4 regions of the Salinithrix halophila genome follow, and region 4 is predicted to be linked to each of the others. Evidence: riboswitches for the same ligand, from Rfam matches in the RefSeq annotation. Region 4 holds a riboswitch; each other region holds the start of a gene.

Region 1 (4,166 bases), on a different contig from region 4:
GAACCCATCGTGAAACAGCGTGCCTTGGATATAGTAAAAACCGAACAATATGGAAACCACACCAGCTGTCATCCCCATCCCTCGCTCGATACTGACCGAATGCTTACTCGCATAAGTGAAAGGAAAACCGATTAAAACGGCGAACAAGCTCATCCCCGCTACCGTGCCGACCCCAAACACTAACAGGTACAGAAAAGCATCGGACAAGCTCCGCAAGGAAGCCATCACCATGACCACCATCGCCCCGGTCCCGGCCATTCCGTGAACCATTCCCACCAGGAACGAGCGCAACCGATACCCGACCCGCTGTTCTCCGGGATTTTCATCCCCTGTCTCCGCCGAAGGCCGTCGCATCTCTCCCCTTCGGAAGGCATGAAACGAAGTCCAGCCCAGGGTGACGAGCATACAACCGACAGCGATCTCCATAACCAGTTGAATCGAATCCGGCAGTGCTGTCTTCATGGCCAGGAGCGGCAGCCCGATCAAGAGCAGGGTACAGGTATGCCCCAACCCCCAGTAGATACCAGAAGCCGTCGCCTTCAACACGTTACCGGTGCGGCTGGCGATAGTAGATACCGCGATAAAATGGTCCGGGTCCAATGCATGGCGTAAACCCAGCAGCAAACCAACTCCTAAGGTCGTCCATATTCCCCAATCCATCCGTTTTCCTCCTCTGTCCCATGTAAAGTTGTGATCAATCCGCCAGGCCGGCAAGTGCTTCCTTCGGTTCCGGCAGCCATCGGCTAATTCCCTCGACTAACCCTTCTACGGTATGAGGATTGGCCTCCACATCGACACGCATCCCCGATTCCCCCGCCGCCTGGGCCGTCTCCGGCCCGATACAAGCGATTTGAATGGAGTGCAGCAACTCCTCCCCATCCGGACGCTCTAATCGAAGGACTTCTGAAAAGTGGCGGACCGTCGAGGAGCTTGCAAAAGCGATCCAGTCCGCTTTTCTATCCAGTAGCAGACGGATGGCTTCTTTCGACTGACCAAATACGGTCTGGGCCCCGAAGGCTTTGGTTTCCGTCACACGGCATCCCACCTGGCGAAGAGATTCCGCCAGTTCATCCCGTCGAGAGCGGCCTCGCAATAGAAGGACCTCTTCTCCAGGGGCGATTCGCTCTTCCATGGCTTCCAACAAGGTTTCCACCCGGTCGTCGGCGGCAAAAGATTCCACACATACCCCTTTCTCCTGCAAGGCTTTAGCGGTCTTATCTCCGATTGCCGCCACCTTGACCCCGGCCCATGCTCGAATATCCTTTTCCAACTCCCCCAGAGCGCGGAAAAAGGCGTCCACCGCCGAGACGTGACTGAACAGAAGCCAGTCCCACGAATGTTCCCGGCTCATCTCCTGCAAAAAACCCTCCGTCGGCCTTATACAGGCGACGGGAAATTCCACCGCTTCTCCTCCAAGGAATTCGATGGTTTTGGAAAGCACGCTCGGACCTTGCCGTGTCCGAGGCACCAATATCCGCGTTCCGAACAAGGGCTTTGGTTCATACCAGGAGAGTCGTTCCCGCTCCCGAACCACCTCCCCCACGATAATGACGGCAGGGGACTTAAAGCTGTGTATAATCACCCGTTCCGCGATGTCAGACAAAGTGCCTGTCAACGTCTCCTGGTCTATCCGAGAGCCCCAACGAACCAGGGCTACCGGCGTTTCCGGGCTACGTCCGTACTGGATCAATTGTTCGCAGATATAGTCTAGGTTGGAGACGCCCATCAGGATGACTAGCGTTTCCGGCCCTTTAGCCAGATGCTTCCATTTCACCGAGGGTTCTTTTTTATCTGGACGTTCATGCCCGGTCACCACGGCAAAGGAAGAATTGTAATCGCGATGAGTGACCGGGATTCCCGCATAGGCCGGAACCGCCGTCACAGAGCTGATACCGGGTATTACGTCAAAGGGGACCCCGGCTTGTACCAGAGTGGCCGCTTCCTCCCCACCCCGACCAAAGACGAAGGGGTCTCCTCCCTTCAGCCGTACCACGGTTTTCCCTTCCCCCGCTTTTTGGACAAGGGTCCGGTTGATTTCCTGCTGGGTCCACCGATTGGATGAAGGACGTTTGCCCACGTCGATCTTCTCACAATGATCTGGAACGCTCTCCAGTAAACGCGGACTAACAAGGCGGTCGTACAAGACCACATCCGCCATCTCCAGCGCTTCCTTCCCTTTAACAGTGATCAAACCCGGAGCTCCCGGTCCTGCTCCCACGATAAAAACGAAACCCTTCTCCAACGTCGCAACGCCTCCTTCCGCCATGAAGCCTCTATGCCGCGGGCCCTGGCGAAAACAATAAAAAACACACCCCTGTTAGGATGTGCTTTGTGTGCATGAAAGCATAAACCGGTGATCACCTCGGTGAAATTCACCGTGTGTCCGGTTCTCCGTCACTCACCTCCCCATCCTCGCAGGTACAAATGGTGGTCAGGACAGGCAGGTCTCCTGGCTCATGGTCATCGCTCCCTGCGCCTTCCCGTTCCCCTATGGAACAGTGACATCTTGCAGTTCGCTACCCATTTACAGTGGCGGGACCGCGTCGGACTTTCACCGACTTCCCTTTTAACCGAACACTCCTAAAGGAATGTTCGGCACCTGTCCTTTTCGTATGAAGTTGTCCGTCCACCTCAATATACCTGTTTACGGAATCTTTGTCTACAAAATTTTGTATAGCTTGATTTTTCCCTCCTCTACTACGAAACCGCGAGCATAAAAAAATCCGCCGAAACGGCGGATGACAAAGTTCTTCTATACCGCAAAGGTGGGCCGGTTTCCGGCGAAGCGCCTGTAGGCACCGACCACCCAGCGGAGTGCCCGGAGACTACTAAGTGGGTAAGGAATGATTTTTTTTACGGCAGGTCTGTCTCCCCCATCAGATAGCGGTCGCATTCACGGGCCGCCTCACGTCCTTCGTGGATGGCCCAGACAATGAGGCTCTGTCCCCTGCGTACATCACCAGCAGCGAACACCCCGTCAAAATTGGTCATATACTCCCCGTATTCGGCCTTCACCCGGCGGTTTTGGTGATCTAAGCCGGAGTTCTGCAACAGGGCGTCTTCCGTCCCTTCGAAGCCGATGGCGACCAGCACGAGCTGGGTAGGCCACACTTTCTCCGTGCCGGGAAGCTCGCGGAAGGAATAGCTCCCGTCTTCACGGATGATCTTCTCGGCCTCGACGGTGTGCAATTCTTTGACCTTTCCGTTTTCATCCCCCACCAGCTTCTTGGTGATGATGGAATATTGCCGAGGGTCTTTACCGAAACGGGCTTTCGCCTCTTCGTAAGCGTAGTCCAAGGTAAAGACAAAAGGTTGTTCCGGCCAGGGATTGTTTTCCTCCCTTGTATCAGGCAGCTTTGGATGCCTACCGAACTGAACGACACTTTTGCACCGTTGGCGCAAGGCGGTGGCGACACAGTCCGCCCCGGTGTCCCCGCCCCCGATGACGATAACATCCTTTCCTTCTGCGGAAATGGAAGTTTCGAAAGCGGGGTCGAGCAGGTCTTTCGTCGATTCGGTCAGGTATTTCATCGCCAGATGAATCTCCTCTAGATTCCGCCCTTCCAGGGCGAGATCCCGGTGTTTTTGCGCTCCTGCACACAGGATAACGGCATCGAATTCATCCCGCAATTGGTCGAGGGTGACGTCTTTCCCGATTTCCGTCCCGGTGATAAAGTGGACGCCTTCTTCCTTCAACAGATCAACCCGGCGTTCCACGAGTCGTTTTTCCAGTTTCATGTTGGGAATCCCGTACATGAGCAGTCCACCGATCCGATCATCCCGCTCATAAATGGTCACCGAATGACCCGCTTTGTTCAGTTGGTCAGCAGCAGCCAGACCGGCAGGCCCTGACCCCACCACTGCCACGGTTTTCCCCGTTCGAGTTTTCGGCGGGCTCGGTACAATCCAGCCTTCTGCAAACCCGCGGTCGATAATTTCCCGTTCGATGTTCTTGATGGCCACCGCTGGATCGTGAATAGCCACCGTACAGGCCCCTTCACAGGGAGCGGGACAGACCCGCCCAGTAAATTCAGGAAAATTATTGGTTTTGAGGAGGCGATCCAACGCCTCTTTCCAGCGGCCCCGGTAGACTAGATCGTTCCACTCGGGGATCAGGTTGTAGAGCGGGCATCCGGAATCGGTGCCGTTGATTGGAATCCCCGTAT
Region 2 (4,166 bases), 160 kb from region 4:
TCTGTAAAATTAGCATCAGAGGAGAAAGGGGAGGAGACAAAAGATGGAGACACTCATGAATCATGAAATCAAGGAATGCAGAAGCGAAAGAGATTGGCGACGAGTCTGGCCGGTTATCCAAGAGTTGCGCTCTCATCTATCGGAGGATGATTATCTCACCTTGTTAGAAACGATGCGGAAAGAAGAGGGGTACCGGCTCTTTTACTTGGAGGAAGCGGGAGAAATCATGGCTTGTGCAGGGATCGCTGTACGGACAACTTTCTATTATGGTAAACATGTTTTTGTCCACGAGCTGGTGACCCGATCGGATCAACGGTCCCGTGGATTCGGTGAGAGGCTTCTTGCTGCGGTGGAACGGTGGGGGCAGGAACAGGGATGTACCCGGATTGCACTCACGTCCGGGTTATCCCGCCACAAGGCCCATCGGTTTTACGAGGAGAAGATGGGCTATGGGAAGAAGAGTTACGCCTTCGTGAAGGAACTGGGAGGGGGAGTTTGAGGTTATTGACAAACCCGAGGCTTGGGAGCGAAGCCGGATTTCCGACTCCGCGCCAGATGTTCCTCCCGCAGTTGTCGGGCCTGTCCGCTCCGTGCCCTCCGGCTCCAACCAGCGGCCAAAGGAAAAACGGTGTGGCCGCAAAACGGTTGGAGCCTCCGGCCACTCCGCTAGGTTGTCGGTCCAACAGGCGCTCCGCCGTAAACCGGCTATCATTACGGTATGGAAGAACTCAGCAGCTCGAGTTGAGGCCGTTGCTTCCATGGGTGGCTATTCCTGACAAGGGAAAGTGATTTTGGACGTCCCGCAGACTCTTCTAGCATGTATAATCAGAAAAGAAAGGTTAATTGAGAGAAACGAGGAAGGGATGCGGGTGGAGAGACAAAAACAGCTCGATGATTGGTGCCCCTCTGTACCCGGTTTGAATGCGGAGGCGATGGTTGAGGCACAAAAGCATGTGGATAACCTGACCAAGCCCTTGGGTGCTTTGGGACGCCTGGAAGAAACCCTGGTTCGATTGGCGGGGATTACCGGTAAGGTCGTCCCGTCTATCGACAGGAAGGCGGTTGTCGTTTTTTGTGGGGACCATGGGGTGACGGAGGAAGGCGTGAGCGCCTACCCTCCTGAGGTGACGGGATTGATGATCCGTAATTTCTGCGATGGCAAAGCCGCCGTCAATGCTTTTGCCCGTCGCTTTGGTGCCGAGGTGAGGGTGGTAGATGTAGGCAGCCGGCTTACCGAACTGCCGGCTGGTACCCTGGATCGGAAGGTGCGGGCCGGGACAGCCAATATGGCCAAAGGACCGGCGATGAGACGGGAAGAAGCTGTCCAGGCGATCCGGGTCGGGCTGGAACTGGCCCTGGAAACGAAGGAGAAGGGATTTCAATTGGTGGCTGTCGGGGAGATGGGAATTGGCAATACGACGGCTGCGACAGCGGTATCGGCTTCCCTGACGGGAACGCCGATTGAGGAGTTGGTCGGAAGGGGGACAGGGATCAACGATGTCTCTCTAAAGATGAAAGGAGAGGTAATACGGCACAGCCTGGATGTGAACCGGCCTGACCCCTCCGATCCAGTGGATGTGCTGACAAAAGTGGGTGGGCTGGAGTTGGCGGCTATGACAGGTTTTATCCTCGGAGCCGCCGCCGAGCGGTTGCCGATGGTGATCGATGGGGTGATTTCGACAGCTTCCGCTCTGGCTGCCATCCGCCTTGCTCCGGGGTCGCGGGATTATCTCTTCGCTTCCCACCTCTCTGAGGAACCGGCCCATCGGGTGCTGCTCGAGAAGCTGGGCCTTCACCCTCTGATTCATGCCGGTATGCGCCTCGGGGAAGGGAGCGGCGCTGTTCTCTGTTTTCCCCTCTTCGACGGGGCAGTCGCGGCGGCACGGGAGATGGCTACTTTCGCCGACTTGGGCTTATAACGGTTAAATAGTATATCGGAAGGGGAAAGGTGGGGTGCCTATTGGCGCCCCGGCAACCGGGAAGCCGGTGAGAAACCGGCGCGGTCCCGCCACTGTAAGGGGATGTAACCCCGAGCCAGGATACCGGCCTTTCCCAACGGCACCGCCTCAGCCACGCGGATGGCGAGGTGCCAGGGACAACCGGTGATACCGGTTTCTTTTGGCACTGTCACGCAATCGAGGCGGGCGGTGTTTTTTAATGGGGTTGAAAAAAGGAGGGGATGCCTTTGACAGGGGTGGAACGATACGGACACGGTGGTGACCGATGGACGGCGGGAGAGATGTTTGGCAGGGGGGCGGATGCCTTTGTCGACTTTAGCGCCAACATTAATCCCCTGGGACCGCCGGATTCCGTGGTTCGGGTGTTGCAGGAAGCGCTGGAGGACAAAGGGGCACCGGTTCTTGCCCGTTATCCAGACCCTCGCGCTCGCTCCCTGAAGCGGGCGCTTGCGAACCGATATGGGGTGCCGGAAGAATGCCTGATGATTGGGAATGGAGGGGCGGAGTTGATCGATCTGGTTAATGCGGCTGTCCGTCCGTCGCGGGTAGGCGCGACGGCCCCCTCCTTCGCGGAGTATGAAGCTTCTGCCCGCAAGCGTGGGCAGGAAATCGTGTATTTGCCGACAGGGGAGAAGGAAGGTTTTCAACCGGAGCCGGAGGCCCTTTCCAAGTGGATTCGGTCGGTGGATCTCGCTTACCTGGGACATCCCAACAATCCCACTGGTTTAACCGTCCCTTATGGGCAGTTGCTGGCGGCGGCTGAAGAGGCCGCCGTAGCGGGAACGGTGTTGGTGGTAGACGAAGCCTTCCTCGATTTTGTTTCGGATGGGGAGGCTCGGTCCCTGCTGTCTCGGCTGGCGGATTTCCCGACGACCCTCCTACTGCGTTCCATGACTAAATTTTACGCTTTGCCCGGTCTGCGTCTGGGCTGGGGGGCGGCCCACCCCGACTGGATACGCCGCATCGAGGAGCTGCAGATTCCCTGGAGCGTTAATGGGCTGGCCCAGATAGCGGGAGAGGCGGCTCTCTCCGACGGAGCCTTTGAAAACGTGACCCGTCGATGGCTGGCGGTGGAGCGATGTTTCATGATGGAGAGGCTGCGGGAGTTGCCAGGTGCCCTGCTGGTTCCGGGGGAAGTAAACTACTTCTTACTGAAATTAGAGGCTCCCCCCTTAGGAGGAACCGGCGCTTCCCGGCGTTTACAACAGGCGTTGGGGGAGCGGGGGATCCTGATCCGGGATTGCTCGACCTATCCGGGTTTGGACGATGCCTATATCCGGGTGGCGGTTCGGAGCCGGGAGGAGAATGTACACCTCCTCCAAAAACTAGGAGAAGTGTTGGGGAAGGGGGAAATCTTTTGATCCGATTGGTAACTGGAGGGGTCCGTTCCGGGAAGAGCCGATTTGCCGAGGAGACGGCGCGGGATGTGGGGGAGAAGGTGCTGTATGTGGCCACCGGTGTTCCCGGGGATGAAGAGATGCAAGAGCGAGTGGCCCGCCATCGCGATCGGCGTCCTCGAAGTTGGGGCCTGGTGGAGGAGGAGTGGGATTTGGAAGCCGCCCTTGCCCGCTCCGGCGAATGGGATGCTTGGTTGATTGACGATCTGGGGACCTGGACAGCCAACCACGTCATGCGCCTTTCCGAAGAGTCCATCCGGGAAGACCAGGGCGGCTTCGAAGCGGAAATGGCGAAGAAAACGGATCGCCTGCTGGATACGCTTCAAGATCAGGAGGTGATCCTGGTCACGGCGGAGACCGGGTTGGGCGGGGTCGCCATGAACCGGATGGGCCGACTGTTCCAGGATGCCCTCGGCACCGTGAATCAGCAAGTGGCTCAGAGGGCGGACGAAGTCTGGTTAGTGGCCTGTGGTATTCCTTGCCAGATCAAGGGAGTAGACGGATGAATGCCTTCTTTACGGCCCTTGCTTTTCTGACCCGCATCCCCGTTCCGGTTCGGATGGACCCCCGGGACTGGCCTAAGAGCACGGTTTACTATCCGCTCGTCGGCTTGGTGATCGGGGTCCTACTCGTCCTGATGAACGAGGCTCTCTCCTTGCTCTTTCCGCCTCTGGTCCGCAGTGTACTGGTGACAGCGGGTTGGGTTTTTCTTACAGGGGGGCTGCACCTGGACGGACTGATGGACACTGCCGACGGGCTGGGTGCCAACAAGGATCGGGAGCAGACGCTAGCGATCATGAAGGACAGCCGC
Region 3 (4,166 bases), on a different contig from region 4:
AACGGAGGGGTGAAACCCTCTCGCTTGTCGAATTTGCCCGATTAGCCAACCTGTTGGATGAACGTGTTTGAAGATTCATATCATGTAGGGGAGAAGAAACCGGCGTTGTCCGGAGAGCCCGGAGGGAACCCCGATGCAGTTCTTCCATCCTCGTAAAGGTCGAATTAGCCTGGAACAAATGATATCGGAGATCTACGCCTACATCGAAGAGGATCGGTCCGCCGTCTACAAAATGGTGATCGGGACTGATTCTCAGACAAGCCATCGCGGTACCTTGTTTGTGACAGCCATCATTATCCACCGTGTAGGGAAAGGGGCCCTTTTTTACTACTCCAAAAAGAAGAGCCGTCCGCTTCTGGACCTTCGCTACCGGATCTACAAGGAAACGGAGTACAGTCTAAGCTGCATGGAAAAGTTGAAGGAAAAGGATTTTCTGAGCGCTTCTTGGGACCTTCCGGTAGAGATTCACCTGGATGTAGGCCGAAAAGGAGAAACCCGCAAGCTGATTCAGGAAGTGGTGGGATGGGTAACAGCCGTTGGGTATACAGCCAAGATTAAACCGGACGCCTATGCGGCCAGTGCGGTTGCGGATCGTTTTACGAAATGAAGGCTTACCAACGGTAGAAATTGGTTTGGGATTTCATTGCGGGATTTCCCGCTTTTTTTGTTTTGGGTAGTGCCCATGATTTACCCTGAAGGAAAGCAGAAGGATGTCGGGATTTAGGTATTCCTGTCATTTGGAAAAAACCCGTTGACACAGGGCTTTTCCCCTTGCTATAATTCAACTTTTGACAATAAACCCTTGCCGTGATATAATAATCATCGAGTGAGGTGGTCGAATTAAATGGGTAGGAATGCGCTATCTGAGATAAAACGGACGTTGGAAGGTTATATTGGACAGAAGATCCGGTTGAAAGCCAACAGCGGACGTCGCAAGACCATTGAGCGAAGTGGGGTTTTGGAAGAAACGTACCCCTCTGTCTTCATCGTGAAACTGGACGAGGAACAGCATTCCTTTGAGCGTGTCTCGTATAGCTACGCAGACATCCTGACGGAAACTGTGGAATTAACCGTCTGTCACGGTGAGGGACAAGTCCCTGTAAAATATGTAAAGAATCCTCAATAAGCACCGGAAGACACCCGGTGCCGTTGATTGGCTGGTCATCGAAATCCGAGCCCGAGTGGATCGGATTTTTTTATGTCCCTTTTTGCTTGCACCTTTCCAATCATTTGTGTAAAATCGGATATATAGTAATTTGTATAAATTAAAACACCATATCTTGTGTTCAAGGTTTCAGGTGCTTAGCGGCTTAAAATGGGAATCCGGTGCAAATCCGGAGCTGTCCCCGCAACTGTATGTGTGGACGAAACGAAACAGCCACTGCGCGTCGGGTCCTGTATGACAGGGCTTTCCGCGCCGGAAGGCTCGGAGTAGGACGAAACACCAGCCAGTAGACCTGCCTGAAACCATCGGTTTCTGATCTTCGGGGATTGAGAGGAGAAACGGTGCGGACATAAGGGAGGAACCAGCGGTCCGATCGGCACCGTTTTTATTTTGCGGATATCCTCCCCTCCTATGTCTTAGCCGATTTTCTCCCGCCCGCAATCGGGCGTTTTTTCATGGAGTGGAAAAGAGGGTGGAGAAAGGGGGCAGTTGCCCCCACTAAGGAAGGGTGGAAAATCGGATGACGATGATCCTGAAGGAACGGGGAGATACACGTCCGTTGGAGGAACAGAAACTGAGGGAATGGATCCAACAGTTGATGGAACGGTTTCCCCACCTGAATGCAGATTCCTATATGGATAAAACCGTACGTGAATTATTGGGGAAAGAGCGTTGTACAGAGGAACAGATGACCAACCTCCTGATCCTCAACGCCCTGGAGAACATCAGTGGGGATACTCCTGATTGGACTTATGTGGCTGCAGAAGCCTATGTACGTTCCCTGTACCGGGAGGCAGCGAGGAGCCGGGGGGGAGATCCGGCGAAGGGGTACGGTGACTTTGCCTCCATGGTTCGAACGCTCACCCAAAAAGGGATCTATTCCTCACTACTGACACAAGCTTATACAGAAGAGGAGATGTGCGAACTAGCGCTGGCCATTGAGCCGGCAAGAGATCGTCTGTTTACATATATCGGCTTACGAACGCTGGCTGATCGTTACCTGGCACGCGATCATGACGGGGCGGTGTACGAGCTTCCCCAGGAGCGCTTCCTGGTTATCGCCATGGTTCTGATGTCGAGGGAGCCCCGTAGTCAGAGAGTGATGCTGGTAAAGGAGGCATACTGGGCCCTATCCAACCTGTATATGACGGTGGCCACTCCCACTTTCGCTAATGCAGGGAAGAATTACGGTCAGTTATCTTCTTGTTTTATCGACACAGTGGAGGATTCCCTGAGGGGGATCTACGACAGTAACACGGATGTTGCCACCCTCTCCAAAGGAGGGGGCGGGCTTGGTGTCTACCTGGGTAAGATTCGCTCCCGTGGCAGCGATATCAAGGGGTTCAAAGGGATTAGTTCCGGCGTCCTGCCTTGGATGAAGCAATTGAATAATACGGCTGTCAGTGTCGATCAGCTGGGTCAGCGACAGGGTTCCATCGCTGCTTACCTGGACCTCTGGCATAAGGATATTTTCTCTTTTCTCGACGCCAAACTGAACAATGGAGATGAACGTCTGCGAACCCATGATATCTTTACAGGCGTATGCGTTCCCGATCTGTTCATGGAGAAGGTGGAAGAGAGGGAGGAGTGGCACCTATTTGACCCTCACGAAGTACGCCGGGTGATGGGCTTCTCTCTGGAGGACTTTTATGATGAAGAGCGGGGAGCCGGTTCTTTCCGTGAGAAGTACGAGGCTTGTGTGGCCCATCCCGACCTCTCCCGGAAAACGGTGTCGGCCATTGAGATCATGAAACGGATTATGATTTCTCAGCTGGAGACCGGAACTCCGTATATGTTCTATCGGGATGAGGTCAACCGGATGAATCCCAACAAGCATGCTGGTATGATTTACTCCTCCAACCTATGTTCGGAGATCATGCAAAATATGAGTCCCACCACCGTGGAAGAAGAACGAACCGAGGATGGAAAAATCGTCGTTACCAAGGTGCCCGGTGACTTTGTGGTCTGTAATCTGTCTTCCATCAATCTGGGCAGAGCTGTACCCGACGAAGTGCTGGAACGGTTGATCCCGATCCAGGTGCGGATGCTGGACAACGTGATCGACCTGAATACGATTGAGGTTCTTCAAGCGAAGTTGACCAATGAAAAATACCGGGCGATCGGTCTGGGTACATTCGGCTGGCACCATCTACTCGCTCTCCAAGGGATCATCTGGGAGTCGGAGGAAGCCGTGGATTATGCCGATACCCTCTACGAAAAAATTGCCTTCTTGACCATCCGCGCCTCAGTGGAACTTGCAGAGGAAAAAGGGGCATATCCAGCGTTTTCCGGTAGTGAGTGGGAGACCGGGGCCTACTTTGAGCGGCGAGGATATACCGGTGAAAAGTGGGAAGCCCTGAGAGAAGCAATCCGGGATGAAGGGATTCGGAACGGCTGGCTGATGGCAGTCGCCCCTAATGGTAGTACCTCGGTGATCGCCGGTAGCACCGCGTCGATTGATCCTGTCTTCCAGAAGGAGTACAGCGAAGAGAAGAAGAATTATCGCATCCCGGTTACGGCGCCGGATTTGTCACCGAAGACGACCTGGTTTTATAAGTCGGCCTATGAAATCGATCCGCGCTGGAGCCTACGCCAAAACGCCGCTCGTCAACGACATATCGACCAGTCTCAATCCTTTAACTTGTATGTGAAGCACGATATCAAGGCAAAGGACCTCCTGGATATCCATCTGACGGCCTGGAGGCTGGGGCTGAAAACGACGTATTATACCCGGTCGACCTCTTCCGAGATCGTTGACTGCGAAAGTTGCTCCAGCTAAGCAGGAAGAAAGGGGTGAAAACGATGCAACAACGCAAGCTCTATGACGTCACGGCTCCCAATGCCAGCACGGGGATTATCAACGGTCGGTCCTCCAATGTGCTCAACTGGGATGACTGCCGATTCCCCTGGGCTTACCCGATGTACAAAAACATGTTGGCCAATTTCTGGACTCCCTTCGAAATCAACATGGCGGAAGATATCAAGCAATGGCCCCGGTTGT
Region 4 (4,166 bases):
AGATTGAGGTCGTGGAAAACGACCAACACCGCTAGGCCGCACTCCCACTGCCAACTTCGAATCCGATCCAAAATCGCCAGTTGATGAGCGATGTCCAGATACGTGGTCGGCTCATCCAGGAACAGGAGGCGAGGCTCCTGGGCCATCGCTTTGGCGATGGCAACCCGTTGCCGTTCTCCGCCGGAGAGGGTCTGGACCGGGCGATCCCGGTCCTTTTCCAAGCCCGTCTGAAGGAGCACGTGATCCACCGTCTGCCGGTCGGCTCTGTCCGCCCATGGCCAGAAACTCTGGTGGGGATGGCGACCCATCGCCACGACTTCCTCCACCGTAAACGGGACCGGCGGCAACCCTTCCTGAGGGAGGACGGCAACCCGCTTGGCCCTCTCCCGCCCGGTCCATTCCGCCATCGGGCGTCCTTCCAGCCGGACGGTTCCTTCATCGGGGACCTCCTCGCCGGATAAGAGGCGGACCAGTGTCGTCTTGCCACTCCCGTTTGGCCCGATCAGGCCGACAATCTCCCCTTTGGCGACAGAAAGGGAGATCCCTTTCACAACGTCCCGGCCTTGGTAGGTTTTTTTCAGCCCTTCCGCTTCCAGCATCGCCGCTCCCCCCCCTTCCCTAGTCCCTGCGTCCCAACGCATATCGTTTCAGCTGCCAAGCGAAAAATGGCCCCCCAACCATCGCGGTGATCACCCCGATCGGCAGCTCCCGGGGGTCCATTACCGTCCGGGCCAGGGTGTCCGCCCAGACCAGGAAGACCGCACCCGCCAATGCCGAAATCGGAAGCAACACCCGATGATCGGGCCCGGTCATCATCCGAATGATGTGGGGGATGATTAACCCGACGAACCCGATCGTCCCGGATACCGAGACAGCTGCTGCCGTCATCAGAGTAGCGGCCAACAGCAGCAATAGCCGTGTGCGCTCCACAGACACCCCCAGGTGAGCGGCGGACCGCTCCCCGAGAGCAAACAAGTTTAGCGGCTTACTCAACAACCATACCACCGCCATCCCCCCGAACAGAAAGGGGAGAACGACCAAAGCATCTTTCCATTCCCGTAAAGCGACACTGCCCATCAACCAATACTGAATACGTTGAATTTCCACCGCCGATGCCATGGCGATCACGTAGGTGAGCATCGCGCCGAAAAAAGCCTGCACCACGACCCCAGCGAGAATCAAGGTATCCGTCCGCATCGCCCCACCCAGCCGGGCCAGCTGCAACACGGATACCAGGGCGCAACTCCCCAGGAGGAAGGCCCAAACCGGCACAGCCCACTCGCCGAGCCAGGCGACACCCCAGCCGGTGAAGATGGCAATCGCCGCCCCGAGGCCAGCCCCGGATGAAACTCCCAGAATATAGGGGTCAGCCAGTGGGTTTTTCAGTAACCCCTGGAATACTGCCCCTGAGCCAGCCAGAGCCGCCCCGACCAAAGCAGCCAACAAGACCCGAGGCAGCCGTAACTGCCAGACGATGGCGTCCGTCGCCGGATCGACCGACCCGCCCACTCCCATGAGGTGGAAGCCCACGACCCGCCAGACGTCGGTAAAACGAATATCCGCGCTCCCCACGGAGACCGCAGCAGCCAAGGATACTAGCAACAAGGACAGCCAAAAGGCGGACCAGCCTGTCAGCCGACCCGCCCAACTCCCAGCCCTCATTGGGCGACTTTAGCGTAAGCGTCCGGGTAAAGGGATTTGGAGATATGGAGCAGCCCCTTGGTAACCCGGGGACCCGGTCGGCTGACGAGATTACCGTCCAATGCTTCGATCCGGTCATCCTCCACGGCATCGATTTTCTTCCATCCGCTGCGGGAGGCGATTTTTTTCGCCTTGGCCCCATGAGTATAAAGGATGACGTCCGGGTCATATTTCACGACCTTTTCGGCGGAAAGCTGCACCCAGCCTTTCTGGCCTTTCGCCACATTCTTTCCGCCTGCCAAGGTGATGAGCTCGTCCATAAACGTTCCTTTACCCGTGGTATACAAGTCGGGGGAGACTTCCACCCACACTTTGGCCTTCTCCTCGTCCGACACTTTGGCAGCCACTTTCTCGGCCACCTTCTTCTCTTTCTCCATCCTTTCGATTACTTCTTCTGCTTTCTTCTCAGCTCCGGCTGCCTTGCCCACATCACGGATCTGCTTGTAAACCCCAGCCAGGTCATGGGGCTCATAAGCGAGGACCGTCAATCCCAGCTTCCGCAATTTGTCGATCGTTTCCTGCTTCACCATCGGGGAGGCGAGAACCAGGTCCGGCTTCAGCGAGACGACCTTTTCAGCGTTAATATTCATATCCCCTACCTTCTCTACCTTTTTCACTTCAGCAGGGTAGTCGTCATTGGCCGTGACGCCGACCACTTTTTTCCCCTGACCCAGTGCATAGATCGTCTCGGTCATGCTGGGGATTAGGGAGACAATTCGCTTTGGCTTCTTCTCGATGGTAACTTCCTTACCGGTGTCATCCTTCAGTTTGACGGGAAACCCTTCCGCCGACTTCTCAGTCTCATGCCCCTGTTGTCCGGCATCCGGTGCCGTCCCGCACCCGGCCAGCCCAAACACCAACAGGAAGGCTAATAACCCCATCCATACACGCTTATGCATCTTCATCCACGTTCCTCTCCCGTCTCTATAATCAGGCACGAAAAAAACCTCTTGCTCCAACGAGACAAAAGGCATGGCCGAGTTCCCTTTTCTAGGCGGTAAAAACCGCCGGGAAGACCCTTCCTTGCGCTCCTCTGCCTCGAAGGAGACGGCAAGCGTCGCGGAGGAAAGGCAGGTCTCCTGGCTCATGGATCGACACTCCTCCACACCTTCCCGTCTGTCGGACAGTGGCTTATCGTGGATTCGCTCCCCATTCACAGTGGCGGGACCGCGCCGGATTCACACCGGCTTCCCTTTTCACTTTCGCCCGTGGGCAAAAGACCTTTCCACCTATCTACTTGTGGCTTCATTATATCCGAATGTCAAAAAAGCTTCAATCACGGAGGATTCTGGCAAATTCATAGACTCACTCTTTTCCCTTCCCCTTTCCTCCCGCTACAATGGAGGAGAAGGGTTCACAGAACCCCATTACCTTACGAGGAGGACGACGATGAAACACCAGACATTCCAACTGGGTCTTGGAAAAGAGAACCGGATCATTCGGGGGGACGTGCGCGTTCCGGCAACGGATCGGCCCCATCCCGTCCTGATTCTCTGCCATGGGTTCAAGGGCTTTAAAGACTGGGGGATGTTTCCCTACGCTGCCGACACCCTGGCTCGTATCGGGTTTGCCGTCCTCACCTTCAACTTCTCAATGAACGGCGTGGGGGAAGACCCTGAAGCGTTCACAGAGTTAGAAAAGTTTGCCCAAAACACCTATAGCCGGGGCCAGGAGGATCTCACCTTCCTCCTAGAGAAGATCACCGCCGGTGAACTTCCCCTCGCCGAAGCGATGGACCCCGAACGGCTGGGAATCATCGGCCACAGCCGCGGCGGAGCCGAAAGCCTTCTGTTTGCCTTGGATGAATCCCGCATCCAAGGGGTTGCCCTCTGGAACAGCATCGCCCGGCTCGACCTGTTTTCCGACAACTTTAAGGCCGAGCTGCGGGAGAAAGGACGGGCCTTCATCCCCAACGCCCGCACCGGACAAAACATGCCGATCAATCGGGAGGTGTTGGAGGATCTGGAGGCCAACCGGGATCGATTTGATATCCTCGGTCGTCTTCCGTCCTTCAACCGACCCCTATTGATTATCCAGGGGGATGCGGACCAAGCAGTCCCCGTCGAGACGGCAGAATCCCTGAAAGAGCGAGCCAAGCAGGCAGAACTTCACATTCTCCCTGGCGCCGACCACACTTTCGGCACCATCCACCCTTTCGCAGGTTCTACTCCTCATTTCAATCGCGTACTGGAAATAACCAGCCGCTTCTTTCGGGAAAATTTCAATTGATTTTTTGGACACGAAAAGGCCGGCCTATGGGCCGGCCTTTTCGTCTCAAGGGGGTCAAACCTATTTATCGATTATAGGGAAGGAATCGCGATCATTCATCTCCTCCGAATAGGGATCGGGGAGTTAGGAACGGGATGCATCTCCCGTTTCAAGTACTCTCATTTTAATCGATTTAAAAATACATGTCAATTAATAAAATGATAAATTATAGGCCCTTAAGCCTTCAATTTTACAGG

The links. Region 4 has a riboswitch for cobalamin ahead of ACFOUO_RS06110 (ABC transporter substrate-binding protein). Riboswitches for the same ligand answer to the same signal wherever they lie in the genome.
Region 1: it holds a riboswitch for cobalamin, as region 4 does, so the genes downstream of both, cobA (uroporphyrinogen-III C-methyltransferase) here and ACFOUO_RS06110 (ABC transporter substrate-binding protein) in region 4, are expected to answer to the same signal.
Region 2: it holds a riboswitch for cobalamin, as region 4 does, so the genes downstream of both, cobD (threonine-phosphate decarboxylase CobD) here and ACFOUO_RS06110 (ABC transporter substrate-binding protein) in region 4, are expected to answer to the same signal.
Region 3: it holds a riboswitch for cobalamin, as region 4 does, so the genes downstream of both, ACFOUO_RS01845 (ribonucleoside-diphosphate reductase subunit alpha) here and ACFOUO_RS06110 (ABC transporter substrate-binding protein) in region 4, are expected to answer to the same signal.

Annotation. Positions count from the first base shown of each region.
Region 1 covers NZ_JBHSAP010000018.1:54,061-58,226, reverse strand. Annotated here, with positions in the region: gene ACFOUO_RS13320 (urease accessory protein UreH) at 1-660, opposite strand, end outside; gene cobA (uroporphyrinogen-III C-methyltransferase) at 695-2,242, opposite strand; cobalamin riboswitch at 2,423-2,618, opposite strand; gene ACFOUO_RS13310 (glutamate synthase subunit beta) at 2,854-4,166, opposite strand, start outside.
Region 2 covers NZ_JBHSAP010000007.1:645,072-649,237, reverse strand. Annotated here, with positions in the region: gene ACFOUO_RS05290 (GNAT family N-acetyltransferase) at 44-499, shown strand; gene cobT (nicotinate-nucleotide--dimethylbenzimidazole phosphoribosyltransferase) at 864-1,919, shown strand; cobalamin riboswitch at 1,930-2,065, shown strand; gene cobD (threonine-phosphate decarboxylase CobD) at 2,195-3,319, shown strand; gene cobU (bifunctional adenosylcobinamide kinase/adenosylcobinamide-phosphate guanylyltransferase) at 3,316-3,861, shown strand; gene cobS (adenosylcobinamide-GDP ribazoletransferase) at 3,858-4,166, shown strand, end outside.
Region 3 covers NZ_JBHSAP010000004.1:159,962-164,127, reverse strand. Annotated here, with positions in the region: gene rsmA (16S rRNA (adenine(1518)-N(6)/adenine(1519)-N(6))-dimethyltransferase RsmA) at 1-71, shown strand, start outside; gene ACFOUO_RS01855 (ribonuclease H-like YkuK family protein) at 134-607, shown strand; gene veg (biofilm formation stimulator Veg) at 845-1,126, shown strand; cobalamin riboswitch at 1,280-1,479, shown strand; gene ACFOUO_RS01845 (ribonucleoside-diphosphate reductase subunit alpha) at 1,692-3,944, shown strand; gene ACFOUO_RS01840 (ribonucleotide-diphosphate reductase subunit beta) at 3,968-4,166, shown strand, end outside.
Region 4 covers NZ_JBHSAP010000007.1:806,446-810,611, forward strand. Annotated here, with positions in the region: gene ACFOUO_RS06100 (heme ABC transporter ATP-binding protein) at 1-599, opposite strand, end outside; gene ACFOUO_RS06105 (FecCD family ABC transporter permease) at 619-1,602, opposite strand; gene ACFOUO_RS06110 (ABC transporter substrate-binding protein) at 1,659-2,789, opposite strand; cobalamin riboswitch at 2,754-2,941, opposite strand; gene ACFOUO_RS06115 (alpha/beta hydrolase family protein) at 3,091-3,930, shown strand.